One region of the Syntrophobotulus glycolicus DSM 8271 genome, then DNA from elsewhere that is predicted to be linked to it. Evidence: riboswitches for the same ligand, from Rfam matches in the RefSeq annotation. Region 1 holds a riboswitch; the other holds the start of a gene.
The links. A riboswitch is a leader RNA that binds a small molecule or an ion and turns the genes downstream of it on or off. The one in region 1 is predicted to bind cobalamin.

Region 1 (7,311 bases):
GGTAATCCCAATGTCGGCAAGAGCACCGTTTTTAACGCCTTGACCGGATTGAGACAACATACGGGCAACTGGCCGGGAAAAACGGTGGATCATGCCCAGGGTACTTTTTCTTACAGGGATAAATCCTTCTTACTGGTCGACCTTCCCGGTACATACTCTATTCTGGCGCATACGGTCGAAGAGGAAATTGCCCGGGATTTCATCTGTTTCGGCAAACCTGATGTAACCGTAGTTGTGCTGGATGCCACTTCTTTAGAACGGAACCTGAATCTCGCTTTGCAGGTAATGGAAATCACTTCTCAAGTCATTGTTTGTGTCAATTTGATTGATGAAGCCCAAAAAAAGAAAATCTCCGTCGACTTTACCGGCTTGGAACAGGAGCTTGGTGTTCCGGTTGTAGCGACTGCCGCCCGTCAGGGAAAAGGCATCAATGATCTCAGGGAAAAGGTCTGCCAGGTCGTCCAGGGTCTAAGTCAAAACCGGCCGAGGCAGGTACGCTATTCCCAGGAAATCGAAGCGACGCTGGAAAACCTTTTGCCCAAAATTGAGGGCCTGGGCTTAGGGAAATTTCTTAATCCAAGATGGGTAGCCCTGCGTTTTTTGGATGGCGATCAAAAATTAATCCAAAATATAGCCCGGCATCTGGAACTGCAAAGTGAGAAATCCATGATCAGGGAGGCGAAGGCAGCACAATGAACGATAGTATCCTTCATACGGCGCTGAGAGATCTCCAGGGGGAGGCCGAAAATGTCCGACTCGCCGTCGGCAACACTTTCGGTGATAAAATTGTCAGGGATATTTTTGCTGATGCTGAACATATTGCTTGCCAAAATGTCAGCAGGCAGGAGAAAAACAGCGATTGGAACCGCAAGCTTGATGACATTCTGACGTCCAAAGTTTTCGGTTATCCGATCATGCTGATGATTCTCGGTGTTATTCTCTGGCTCACCATTGCAGGGGCCAATGTTCCTTCCGGGATGCTTGCTGATGCGCTGTTCGATTTTCAGGATGTTCTGACAGGAATTTTTGTGGCGCTGGGAGCGCCGGACTGGCTGCATGGAGTTCTGGTTCTGGGATTATACAGGGGTCTGGCCTGGGTTGTATCTGTGATGCTGCCGCCGATGGCGATCTTCTTTCCCTTATTCACCTTGCTGGAAGACCTGGGGTACCTGCCGCGAGTATCTTTTAATCTCGATCATCTGTTTAAAAAAGCGAAAGCTTGCGGGAAACAAAGCCTGACCATGTGCATGGGTTTCGGCTGTAATGCCGCCGCCATAGTATCCTGCCGCATTATTCACTCCCCCCGGGAACGGCTGATTGCTATCCTGACCAATAACTTCGTGCCGTGCAACGGAAGATTCCCGACCTTGATTGCGATCGGCACTATTTTTGGGGCCGGAGCCCTGACCCAGCAGTTTCGGACTGCGGCAACGGCGGGAATAATTACCGGACTGATCCTGATCGGCATTTTGGTTACCTTTATTGTCTCCTGGGCACTTTCTCACACTCTGCTCAAGGGTGAAGCATCTTCCATGGTTTTGGAGCTTCCCCCGTACCGCCGGCCTAAAATCGTTTCCGTGCTCTACCGATCGATGATTGACAGGACGATTTTCGTGCTCAGGCGGGCGGTTGTGGTAGCGGCACCGGCAGGCGCCCTGACCTGGATCGTCGGCAATATCTATGTAGGGGATGCCAGTATCCTGGCTCATGCCGCGGGCTTTTTAGATCCGGCTGCACAATTGATCGGCCTGGACGGTTATATTCTCCTGGCCTTTATTCTGGGAATTCCCGCCAATGAGATTGTTCTTCCCATTCTGATCATGAGCTATATGTCTTCAGGCTACATGATTGAGCTGGATAATATCACAGAACTGCAAACCCTTTTGGTCAATCAGGGCTGGACCTGGCTGACGGCGCTTTGTACCATGCTCTTTGCCCTGCTGCATTGGCCGTGTGCGACGACCGTCTTAACAACGCTGAAAGAAAGCGGCAGCAAAAAATGGACTTTTCTGGCCTTTATTCTCCCGACCGGAATTGCCTTCCTGGTGTGCCTGGCAGTTGCCCAATCTGTACGAATATTCGGATTGATTTAAAGCTAAACTGATCAAAGAAAGAGCTCTTCGCTTAAGGACAAAGCGGAGGGCTCTTTTTAGAATTCCAGTAACTGATCATCTGTCGGCTCGCAGATATAGTCAAGATATTTTTGATAAACTTCGGGATAATGATGATAAAAATTCACCAGTTTTTGGATTGCTTTAATGGTTTCTCCCGATAAATAGTGTTCCATGGCCTCTGCTTCGGCCGCTGTATCACATTTGGCGCAGATCAGGTTTAAGAACTTTTGCAGGAGCCGGTTTCTCTCGACCAAAAAGCTTCCCAGACGCTTGCCTTGTTCGGTCAGGATGATTTCTCCGTAAGGCTGATAATAGATATATTTCTTTTCCCTCAGCTTCCCCAAGGCTTTGGTGACCGATGGCATTGAAACATTCAGCTTTTTGCTGATATCGGTCACCCGGACCGGTGCGGAGAATTGGGAGAAGCGATAAGCTTCTTCCAAATAGTCTTCCAGGCTTGGTGAAAGCATGAGGTTTCCTCCTTTCATGGGAATGAAGAACCTGTTAATATATTGTATTGATTATTTGCGGCAGATATTATAAAACTTTACGGGAAGTGAAAATTTACCTGCGGTCGCCTGAAGAATCAAAATTTTTTTTGATTCAATTCAGCAATTGCGTTCAAAAGGTGATAAAATATAGAGGAATATGTTTAATTAAAATACCAATTGCATAGAAACGTTGTACAGGTGCAGAGATGCTTAATAGGGAACCGGGTGAAAATCCCGGAACTGTCCCAGCAACCGTGATGCGGACGAAATGACGTATACCACTGCTTTGGGTGTCAGGATTGACAGGGAAAGCGGGAAGGTGTCGGAGTAGGATGAAGCTAAGTCGGGAGACCTGCCTGTATATGACTCCTGGGATTGGGCAAGCAAAATGCGTGAGGAGATTTGCTCTGTAAATGTAGTTTTGTATTACGTTCAACCAAGTTGCTTCCAGGATATGGAGGCAACTTTTTTGTTAATTGGAAAAGGAGAAGGGGAAAATGTCATTGTTAAACGAAATTTTGTCTGGGATCAATCCCGTGTCGCCGGAGGCTGTGCTTCAAACCCAAAAACATCTGGATAATCTGATCAAGCCCTTAGGCAGTCTCGGTAAACTGGAGGAAATCGCTGTCCGTATCTCGGCAATCACCGGAAAAAGACCAAACAGTTTGGAGAAAAAGTGTGTGCTGGTTTTTGCTGCAGACAACGGGATCTGTGCTGAAGGAGTCAGCGCGGCACCGGCGGCAATCACTGCTTTGCAGACCATCAACATGACCAAGCGGATTGCCGGAATCAATGTTTTAAGCAGGCAGGCCGGAGCCGATGTTTATGTTGTCGATATTGGAGTTGATGCCGACCTGCCGCAGGACGGGATGATTATCGACCGGAAAATCCGCCGGGGGACGAGAAATATGCTGCTTGAACCGGCCATGACCCGGGAAGAAACCATTCGGGCGGTTGAAACGGGAATTGAGATGGTGAAGGATTTGGTTGACCAGGGCTACCAGGTCATTGGGACCGGAGAAATGGGGATTGGCAATACAAGCACTTCCGGAGCCGTGATCATGAGTCTGATCGGCCTTTCCGCAGGCGAGGCGGTTGGGAAAGGGGCCGGGATGACGGAAATTGATTTTGAACATAAAAAAGCGGTTCTTCACGCGGTATTGGACAAGCGTCAGCCTGACTCCGGCGATCCGCTCGACGTTCTGAGCAAAGTCGGAGGATATGATATTGCGGGGATTGCCGGCGTATTCCTGGGCTGTGCTTATTATCGTCTGCCGGTCGTCATTGACGGGTTGATTTCCATTACCGGAGCCCTGATTGCTTCCCGTTTGAATCCACTTTCCGTCCAGTACATGCTGCCTTCCCACCTCTCGGCGGAACCGGGATATCGGGCCGTGATGGCCGAACTGGGAATCAGTCCCTATTTTGACCTGGATATGCGTTTGGGGGAGGGGACAGGCTGCCCGCTCACTTTCTATCTGATCGATTGCGCCCTGGCTGTGGGGCGGGAGATGGGAACCTTTGAGCAGGGCGAGATCGACGGCAGCGTCCTGGTAGATATCCGGTAATGTTCAGCCGAACCAATCTGAGATGAGGGATGAGAGATGCTGATTTTCATTTCCGGCGGCGTCCGCAGCGGAAAAAGCGCTTTGGGAGAAAAACTGGCCGCTGCTTTAGCCAAAGAACGACGAAAAATTTATTTGGCGACTGCCCGAGATGAGGATAAGGAAATGGCCGAACGAATCTGTCTGCATAGGCGGCAGCGGGCCGATAAAGGATTTATCAGTGTGGATAGGAGCGTGAATATCACAGGGGACATTCCTTTCTTTCAGCCGGAAGACACCGTATTACTGGACTGCCTGGGAATCCTGCTGGCCAATGAGCTTTTTTGCGCGGACAGGAACCCTCGGCAGCCGGCAGTGGTCGGCAAAAGGATTTTAAAGGAGATTATCAGTCTGAACCGGCGAGTCAGCAATCTGATCATTGTTTCCAATGAGCTGTTTTCCGACGGAATCGAATATGACCGGCCTGTCGAAGATTATATCCGGACCCTGGCCCGGCTGCACCGGGAGATTGTGCTGCATGGAGATATTGCGATAGAATGTGTATATACGGGATACCAGTGCCATAAGGGGAAAACCCGGCTCGAAGCTTGCTGGTCCGGGCCTAATCCTTTGAATTGAGGGTTTTATGCGAGAAATATTTTATTCTTTGATCATTGTTTTTTCTTTCTTCACTTTTCTTCCTCTTCCCATGGTGGAATGGACCGAGCGGAGAAAGAAATATTTGCTAGTGCTGATGCCCTTGGCCGGTTTGTTTATCGGCGCGGGCGGCTATCTTCTTTTCCGTCTCTTCGCCTTTTCAACACTCAGCGTATCCGGCAAAGCCATCCTCTTGACTTTGTCCTACCTGGTTCTGACCGGAGGATTACATATGGACGGGCTGATGGATATGGCTGACGCTTATTTTTCGAGAGCCGGCAGGGAGAAACGCTTGGAAATCATGAAAGATTCCCGGACCGGAGCGTTCGGCGTGATGGCCTTTGGGGCGGTAATCCTGCTGAAAATTGCCTGCTTTACCGAACTGATCGGAAAGACCATGGGATTTCCCGTTTTGCTGCTCTTTATCCCGCTCTTGTCCCGGATTGTGCAAGCCTTTATCTTGTGCTCTTTCCCTTACGCCAAAGCTGACGGGCTGGCTGTGACTTTTAAGGCGGGAGCGGGGAAAAAGACCGTTTGGATACTTGCCGTGGACCTGGCTTTCACTGTTGGCGCCATCTATGGTTTGACGGGCGGCACTGGATTATATCTGCCCGGGGGGTTACTTTTGTTCAGCTTCTTTTATTATTTCTGGGTCCGGAAAAATTTTGGGGGAATTACGGGCGACATTGCGGGGGGATTTGTGGAGCTGGCCGAATTATTGATGCTGGCCTTGTGTGTTTTCATCTGATTGCTCGTTGATTTGAATGGAAGATGATGGCGGAAAAAGGAGAAGGATATGATTTTGATATTGGGCGGAAGATATCAGGGGAAGACTGCCTATGCGCTGAAAAATTACGGTTCTGGTACGGTCGTATTTGATTTGGCCGGGCAGGAGATCACCGGTATGTATGGGGCCGGGATCATCGTGAATCTCCAGGAAGGGGTCAGGCAGCTGATCAGGATGGATATCCGTCCTGAAGAATATTTTCGGGACAATCTGGCGAAGCTGGCGGGTAAAATTCTTGTAGGCACTGAAATCGGCTGTGGAATTGTGCCTGTGGAAAAGGCGGACCGGGCCTGGCGGGATGAGACAGGAAGGGTCTATCAACTTCTGGCTGCCAACGCCCAAAAAGTCGAGCGAGTTTGGGCAGGGATCCCGGTTACCTTAAAGAGCGATCCGGAAAGGTGCTGACCTTTGTCCGGAAAGTATTGGAAAAAGAGGAAGAAGGCATTGTAATGAAGGGGTTATTCCATATTTATACAGGAGAAGGAAAGGGCAAAACCACTGCGGCGCTGGGCATGGCGCTCAGGGCTTTTGGCAGCGGGCTGCGCGTTCTTTACTGCCAGTTTTTGAAGTCGGGAGATTCCGGCGAACATCAGGCTTTGGCCCTTTTGGGGGAACGGCTGACCGTGCTTCAGTACAAATCAGTAAAAGGTTTTATCAAGAATATGCGGCCGGAAGAACAAGAGCGGGTTTACGCCGAACAGCGGCTGCTGTTTGAGCGGGTTAGGCAAGAGACCGCCGGCGGCCGGTATGACCTTGTGATTCTCGATGAAATTCTCCCTGCGGTAGATATGGGCATTCTTTCCGAAGAAGAGGTAAGTGATTTTATCCGGGAACGTCCGCCCCAGGTGGAGCTGGTCTTTACCGGACGCAATGCTCCGGCCGGATTGACCGGCCTGGCTGATTATGTCTCCGAGATTGTCAAGCGCAAGCATCCCTATGACCGCGGTGTCGGCATGAGAAAAGGGATCGAATACTAAAATAGCAATTCAGGGCAGGAGAGGAGAGAAAAAGAATGAAAAAGCGTAAAATTGTCATGATTTTAAGTTTTACTCTGATGCTTACGTTATTGCCACAAGCAGCTTATGGTATGCACATCATGGAAGGGTTTCTGCCTCCGGTTTGGAGCATCTCCTGGGGAGTGATTGTCATTCCGTTTTTTGTCCTGGGGCTTTTGTCCATTCAAAAAACGGTCCGGGACAATCCCAGGCTTAAACTGCTCCTGGCTATGGCGGGTGCGTTTACTTTTTTGCTTTCGGCTTTAAAAATTCCCTCGGTTACAGGGAGTTGTTCCCATCCCACCGGTGTGGGGCTTGGCGCGATTCTTTTCGGGCCGACAGCAATGACGGTTCTGGGCATGATTGTCCTGTTGTTTCAGGCCATCCTGCTGGCTCATGGCGGACTGACGACTTTGGGCGCCAATACCTTTTCCATGGCGGTGGTCGGGCCCCTTGTTGCTTTCGCCACTTACAAAATCGTTCAAAAGCTTCATGGCCCCCGCTGGCTGGCAGTTTTTCTGGCGGCCGCTCTCGGAGATCTGCTGACCTATGTCACGACCTCGGTTCAGCTGGCTTTGGCTTTCCCGGCGGAAACCGGCGGTTTTGCAGCCTCGCTCTTTAAATTCATGGGCATATTCGCCGTCACCCAGATTCCGCTTGCCATCAGTGAGGGGATTTTAACCGTGCTGGTGTTTAACGCCATCACCGCTTACAGCGGGCAGG
Region 2 (7,311 bases), 1.6 Mb from region 1:
GATAAAAATCTAACGCAAGAGGAAATGGCAAAACGCCTTGGGGTGACCGCTCCCGCGGTGAACAAATGGGAAAATGGCTATTCCCTGCCGGATATTTCCTTACTATCGCCTATCGCCAGATTGCTGAATATTTCCATAGATACGTTGTTGTCCCATGAAAAAGAGCTTTCCGATGCGGAAGCCAACCGGTTGGTGGAGGAAGCAAATAAAAAACTAAAAACAGAACCTTTGGACGAGGTATTTCAATGGATAAAACAATGTCTCGTCGAGTATCCAAACTGCAACTATTTGATTCTTTGGATGGCCCGGATATTTGACAGTCACCGGCAAATGACGGGACTTCCTGATGGAGAAAAATATGACGCCTACATCTTGGACTGCTATAAGCGCGCGCTGGAAAGTGACGATCAAGGGATGAGGAACGCTGCTGCCGAATCACTGTACTATTTCTACATGAACAGAGAGCAATACGAGCAGGCAGGGCAGTGTCTCACCTGTTTTTCTCAAGAAAATCCAGAGCGTAAGCGAAGACAAGCTATGATTTACAGCAAGACCGGGAGGCAGGAAGATGCATACAAAATGTTTGAAGAGCTGCTCTATGCCGGGTACCAGAATCTGAATATGACCTTGCGCGACATCTACATGCTGGCGATGAAAGAGAATGAACGAAATAAAGCTCATATGCTGGTTGATAAAATACAGAAATTGGCCCGCCTTTTTGAATTTGGCGAGTATCATGAGATTTCCCCGGCACTTGAATTGGCGGTACTGGAAAAAAACGAGGCGGAAACCCTGTACATTATGGAGCGGATGCTTGCCAACCTCGAGAGTATATGTGCTTTTACCAAATCATCTCTTTATTCGCATATGGAGTTTAAAGTGATAGACGCGGAATATCTTATAGAAGTCCGAGAAGACCTGATGAAAGGATTTCGGGATGAAGAAACTTATGCGTATCTGAAGGGAAACCAACAATGGAGAGATTTGGTGGGATGATGAAAGAAATAAGTCGATTGCGAATCTAGCCCGCTTCCTTTGTGTGGTAAAATAATTGTATCCAACATAGAGGAGGGATTGAAATGGATTCTGCTTATCCAGCTGCTTTACTTGAGATGGGAACATCCCTTGCGGCATTGGCCGTTAAAGGGACGGCGTCAGCGGTAAATACAAAAATTAAAACGATTAAAGACGAAAAAAATATTGAGAAAGTACGATCCACCTACGATGAAATTATTAATGAGCTGATTTCTGAGAGAGAAGAAGCTGTCAGGATTGCTCAGGTCTATAAAGTTGAATTGGATAGAATTCAAATTAGTGATGAAGATATCAAGCATCTCCATAATACTGTTGAACGTATTTTGGAAATCTTAAAGATAATGAACTCTACTGCGCCTATTGAGACCTTTGAACAACTGAAAGAGCTTATTAGTGTAGATACTTTGAAAGCGATACAATTGCTAGGGTTTAATTACAAAGCTGCGATCGGTGAGCCGTTGACTGAACTTTGTGCAAGTGCAATTTTAGCTAAAACAAAATCAACCTCTAACCCAAGCAAAAAACGATGAGGAAGTACCTTCCCTCTGAAGCATTAGGCTATGCCAAGGGAGGTTACCAATATGAGAAGCAGCCGGTTAGGTTACGCATGAGGAGATGGTATTGTTACTCAACGGTCAAACGCCCTTGATTCAATTCCGGCATTGACAAGACGATTTCCGCGGTGCTATACTGGGCTCAAATTGAATATCGGATACAGGTCATGGAAGTTGGGTGTGAATCCCACGCAAGGCCGTTGCTGTAATTCGCCAATGCATTTGGCATAAGTCACTGGAAGAGATTCCGGGAAGGCGCCAAGGGCTGCGTTTTTGAAGGGAACGCGGGCGATAAGTCAGAATACTTGCCTGTTTCCTACTGCGCTTTTTCGCGCGGTGCATATAGCCCTGCGGACTACCGGGGTCATAAATGCGAAGAGGACATGTCTGCCCTTTTATGGACAGAGGCATGTCGCGGTTTCGTACATAAACTTACGTCTGCAAGATGAGTGCAGACGTTTTTTTCTTGTCTCGGTTTTGTTTTTGCCGGTGAGAATGTCGGTTGAATTTTCTCATCAGCGATAAAAGCATAAACAACAAAAAGGGAGAATGGAAAAGGGAGAATGGAAAATGAACAAACACGCTAAAAAAATCTCAACTCTGCTGCTTACCCTGTCCCTATGCCTGCTGACGGCAGCGGGTTGCTCAAAGGCGGCCAGTCCGTCCGGGACAAGCTCCGCGGCCAATTCCTCAAAACCGGTTCTGCTGGTTGTCAGCTTCGGCACCAGCTACAATGACAACCGAGATTTGTCTATAGGCGGGATCGAAAAGGCGCTGCAGACGGCGTATCCGGACTATGAAGTCCGGCGTGCCTTCACGAGCCAGATCATTATCGATAAGCTCAAGGAGCGCGACAAAATCGAAATTGACAATGTGAAACAAGCGATGGACCGTCTGGTGGCCGACGGCGTGAAAAAGGTCGTCATCCAGCCTACCCATGTCATGAGCGGTTTTGAGTACGATGACGTCATCGCCGAAGTCAATACCTATCAGGATAAGTTCGACAGCTTCAAGCTTGGTAAATCACTGCTGAGCACCGACGATGATTACAAGGAGCTTGTTTCGGTCCTCACTGCGGAAACAAAAGCCTATGATGTTGATGGAACGGCCGTCGTGTTCATGGGCCACGGCACCGAGCATCAGGCCAATGCCACCTACGGGAAGGTTCAGCAGTTCCTGACTGATGCCGGTCAAGACAACTACTTCGTGGGGACAGTTGAGGCGGAGCCCGCTTTGGAAGACGTGATTGCCCTTGTGAAAGCTTCCGGGGCCAAAAAGGTAGTGCTGGAGCCGCTCATGATCGTAGCGGGCGACCACGCCAACAATGATATGGCCGGCGACGAAGAAGGTTCCTGGAAGACCGAATTCGAGAAGGCGGGCTTTGAGGTCGAATGCGTCATCAAGGGCCTGGGCCAGTTTACGGGTATTCAGAATCTGATCGTCAAACATGCGGGCGAAACGATAGCCCAGTAATGAAAGAAAATATGACTTCCGGCCGGTTTTTCAGCCGGCCGGAAGAGTCGTTTCATACCTTTGGGATCCCACGGCGACAAGACTTGATCTCAGGAGAATGATAAAATGAAGAAAGCCTTGATCTATCTGCTTACAGCCGTACTTGCCTGTATCCTGTCCATAGGCTGCGGCACGAATGCTCCGCCTGACGCAAACGGGACTCCTCCGCCAGCCACAAGCGGGGAACAGACCCCCGCCCAGAGCGAAAAACCGAAGCCTGTCTATGGGAACCAGATCAAGGACGGAGCCTACAAGATCGAAGTTTCGTCCAGCTCCTCGATGTTTCGCATTATCGACGCACAGCTGACAGTGGCGGGCGGAGAAATGTCCGCCGTCCTGACCCTAAGCGGAGACGGCTATGAGAAGCTGTATATGGGCACCGGCGAGGAAGCGCTTAAAGATACCGGCGACAACTGCATCTATTTTCGGGAGAACGCGGAGGGAAAGTATACGTATAAAGTGCCTGTGGCGGCGCTCGATCAGGACATTCCCTGCGCCGCGTGGAGCATCCGAAAGAAAACCTGGTACGACAGGGTTCTGGTGTTCCAGTCGTCGCTTATCCCTAAAGACGCAATGACAGCGGAATAAAGCCAGAATACAGGAGCAGCGCCAGCGGGTTCGCGGCTCCTGTTTCCCCTTGTTGGGGTGAGGATAGATTTATGAAAAAGTACTATTTTTTGATCGTACTGTTGCTGATTGCGGCACTGCCGGTTCAGGCAAGGGCCGCTCAGCTGCCTGCGGATGGGCAGTACATGATAGAGGTGACGCTGGTGGGCGGCACAGGCAGAGCGGCAGTGGAGTCTCCCGCAAAGCTGACGGTCGCAGGCGGAGCGGCGATAGCCGCCGTCGTTTGGAGCAGCCCCTATTATGAGGAGATGCAGGTAGACGGGATCACCTATCATCCTGTCCATGCCGGGGGGAATTCCACGTTCGAAATTCCCGTTGAATTTGACGAGGATATGAAGGTCAAAGCCCAGACCGTCGCGATGAGCGTGCCGCACGAAATCGACTATACCCTCCGTTTCGATGCGGCCACGCTAAAGCCGTCCGGCCGCAACCGGTTCCCCCTTACTCTGCCTGGGGCCGGAGTCGTGGCTGCGATTCTGATCATCGTATTGGCGGGTGTCTTTGGGAATAAAAAACGCCGCAGAGAAAACAGGAATCAATAAAAATGAAACGATATCTCGTTCTGATGCTTAGCGTAATCATGCTGCTCTCTATACTGCCCGGTTGTGCCGGCAGCCCGGTTAACACCGTCGTGAACAACGGCCTTGGCAACGACTGGCGGATTGAGAGCAGCATGCCGCTGAAGTACGCGAAAAATTTCAGTGTGGATTACTATCACGGCGGTTATGCCTTAATCTCCATATCGGACGGCAGCCGCTATCTGGTCGTTCCCCAAGGCGGCGAGGTTCCGGCCGGCATAGATGCCGGGATCACGGTGCTCAGACAACCGATCAAAAAGATCTATCTCGTCGCAACTTCGGCGATGTGCCTGTTTGACGCGCTGGATGCCCTGGACAGCCTCCGGCTGTCCGGAACAGAGGCTAAGGACTGGTCGATCGGCAAGGCAAGAGCGGCCATGGAGGCCGGTGATATTCTCTATGCAGGAAAATACAACGCCCCGGATTACGAGCTGATCATGGCCAGCGGCTGCGGCTTAGCCATTGAGTCCACCATGATAAACCACAATCCGGAAGTGAAAGAAAAATTGGAAGATGTGGGGATACCGGTGCTGGTGGACCAGTCCAGTTACGAAGCACATCCCCTGGCCCGTACCGAGTGGATCAAGCTGTACGCGGCGCTTATGGGCAAAGAAGACAGGGCGGAGAAGCTTTTTGATGAACAGATCGCTTATCTGAACGAGGCCGCGAGCAAAGAAAACACCGGCAAAACGGTGGCGTTTTTCTATATCAGCTCCTCGGGTCGCGCTGTTGCAAGAAAATCGGGAGATTATGTGACAAAAATGATCGAGCTTGCCGGCGGCAATTACATCTTTAAGAATCTGGGTGATCCGGATAAGGCCACGAGCACGGTGACACTGGAGATGGAGAAGTTTTACGCGACGGCCAAAGACGCCGATTATATCATCTACAACAGTACCATCGGCGGCGAGATTTCCTCAATGGATGAGCTGTTAAGCAAAAACAGCCTGCTTCGTGACTTCAAAGCTGTGCAAAACGGCAATGTCTGGTGCACGGACAAGAATCTTTTTCAGGAGACGACCCAGCTCGGACTGATGATTTCCGATATCAGCCGGATGCTTGTCCAGGACGACGGGAGCCTGACGAAGCTGAATTTCATGTACAAGCTTAAAGAAGATGACCATGGTCACACACAGTGAGGAAATTAGATGGGAATGCGAGACGAAGCGGCAAAGAGGCATTTGAGATACTGCGTAACACTGGCGATGCTCCTGATTCTCTTTGTTATCCTGGTTTTATTGAATATCGGCTTGGGCAGTGTGACGATACGGATTGGGGACATCGGCAGAATACTGCTGGGGCAGGGCGGAAACGGAACAGAGCATGACATCATCTGGAAGATTCGTCTGCCCCGTACGCTGGCCGGTATCATCCTCGGCGGCGCTCTGGCGCTGTCCGGTTTTTTGCTGCAAACGTATTTTAACAATCCCATTGCCGGACCCTATGTGCTGGGAATTTCCTCCGGCGCCAAGCTGGTGGTGGCCATTGTGATGGTTACGGCCCTTATCCGGCACTGCGCGGTCAGCTCGGCGGCTTTGATCGCCGCGGCTTTTGTCGGGGCGATGATTGCCATGGGCTTTGTCCTGCTGGTGGCGAGAGCGGTGCAGAGCTCGGCCATGCTGATCGTCAGCGGCGTGATGATTGGTTATATCTGCTCGGCAATCACCGACTTCATCATCACCTTTGCCGACGACGCCAGCATCGTCAACCTGCATAACTGGTCCAACGGCAGCTTCTCAGGCACCGCCTGGGAGGATGTGCGTGCCATGGCAGTAGTGGTGCTGATTGATTCTGTCCTTGTTTTTCTTCTGTCCAAGCCGATCGGCGCCTATCAGCTCGGGGAAAGCTATGCCCAGAATATGGGTGTGAATATTAAATTGTTCCGCGTTATGCTGGTGCTGCTCTCCAGCGTGCTGTGCGCCTGTGTCACCGCTTTTGCCGGTCCGATCTCCTTCGTGGGGATCGCCGTTCCGCATCTGGTCAAAGCGCTTTTGCGGACCGCAAAGCCGCTCCTTGTTATCCCCGCCTGTTTTTTGGGAGGGGCGATTTTCTGCCTGGGCTGTGATTTAATCGCGCGGACCGCTTTTGCGCCTTTGGAGCTCAGCATAAGCTCCGTAACCGCAGTATTCGGGGCGCCTGTCGTCATCGGGATTATGTTAAGGAAGAAAGAGCGTGGCTGATATGGAATATTTTTTCCGCACGAGCCGTCTGGCGGTCGGCTATAACGGCAAGCCTCTGATCAAGGACATCGAGATTCGGCTCCAAAAGGGGCAGATCCTGACCCTGATCGGACCGAACGGCTCAGGCAAATCGACAATTCTGAAGAGCATAACCAAGCACCTGCAAAGCATTTACGGAACGGTTTATATCGATACCCGCTCCATCGAGGAAATGAGCAGTAAAGAGCTGTCCTATCAGGTGTCCGTCGTCCTGACGGAAAGGCTCCGAACCGAGCTCATGACCTGCGAGGACGTCGTCGCGACTGGGCGCTACCCCTACACAGGGATGCTCGGCATACTTTCCCGGCAGGATAAGCTTCAGGTCCGCAAGGCGATGGAACTCGTGAACGCATGGGAACTGAAAGAAAGAGATTTCAGGCAAATCAGCGACGGACAGAGGCAGAGAATCCTGCTCGCGCGGGCCCTTTGCCAGGAGCCGCAGATCATCGTTCTGGACGAGCCAACCTCCTTTTTAGACGTCCGCTATAAGCTGGAGCTGTTAAACATTCTGAGGACGATGGCCGAAGAACGCGGGATCACCGTCATTATGTCGCTCCACGAGCTTGAAATGGCGCAGAAAGTATCGGATTTGGTGGTATGCGTCAAAGGGGAAACCATTACGCACTTCGGAAGCCCGCAGGAAATATTCCAGAAAGAGCTGATCGGCGAGCTGTACGAATTGACCAACGGAAGCTATAATCCCCTCTTCGGGAGCTTTGAGATGGAGCGGCCCAAGGGAGAGGCCGGGGTCTTCGTGATCGCCGGCGGCGGAACAGGCGCCGCCCA

Region 2: linked by a shared signal. The riboswitch ahead of SGLY_RS06680 (sirohydrochlorin cobaltochelatase) and the one ahead of cobT (nicotinate-nucleotide--dimethylbenzimidazole phosphoribosyltransferase) in region 1 are both predicted to bind cobalamin.

What each region holds. Positions count from the first base shown of each region.
Region 1 covers NC_015172.1:2,936,883-2,944,193, reverse strand. The annotation lists gene SGLY_RS14580 (FeoB small GTPase domain-containing protein) at 1-696, shown strand, start outside; gene SGLY_RS14575 (nucleoside recognition domain-containing protein) at 693-2,093, shown strand; gene SGLY_RS14570 (metal-dependent transcriptional regulator) at 2,150-2,584, opposite strand; cobalamin riboswitch at 2,785-2,979, shown strand; gene cobT (nicotinate-nucleotide--dimethylbenzimidazole phosphoribosyltransferase) at 3,103-4,173, shown strand; gene SGLY_RS14560 (bifunctional adenosylcobinamide kinase/adenosylcobinamide-phosphate guanylyltransferase) at 4,210-4,788, shown strand; gene SGLY_RS14555 (adenosylcobinamide-GDP ribazoletransferase) at 4,796-5,554, shown strand; gene SGLY_RS17250 (bifunctional adenosylcobinamide kinase/adenosylcobinamide-phosphate guanylyltransferase) at 5,603-5,998, shown strand; gene SGLY_RS14545 (cob(I)yrinic acid a,c-diamide adenosyltransferase) at 6,043-6,570, shown strand; gene SGLY_RS14540 (energy-coupling factor ABC transporter permease) at 6,606-7,311, shown strand, end outside.
Region 2 covers NC_015172.1:1,326,811-1,334,121, forward strand. The annotation lists gene SGLY_RS06670 (helix-turn-helix domain-containing protein) at 1-996, shown strand, start outside; gene SGLY_RS06675 (hypothetical protein) at 1,080-1,565, shown strand; cobalamin riboswitch at 1,735-1,916, shown strand; gene SGLY_RS06680 (sirohydrochlorin cobaltochelatase) at 2,160-3,062, shown strand; gene SGLY_RS06685 (hypothetical protein) at 3,168-3,689, shown strand; gene SGLY_RS06690 (hypothetical protein) at 3,761-4,270, shown strand; gene SGLY_RS06695 (ABC transporter substrate-binding protein) at 4,273-5,445, shown strand; gene SGLY_RS06700 (FecCD family ABC transporter permease) at 5,455-6,486, shown strand; gene SGLY_RS06705 (ABC transporter ATP-binding protein) at 6,488-7,311, shown strand, end outside.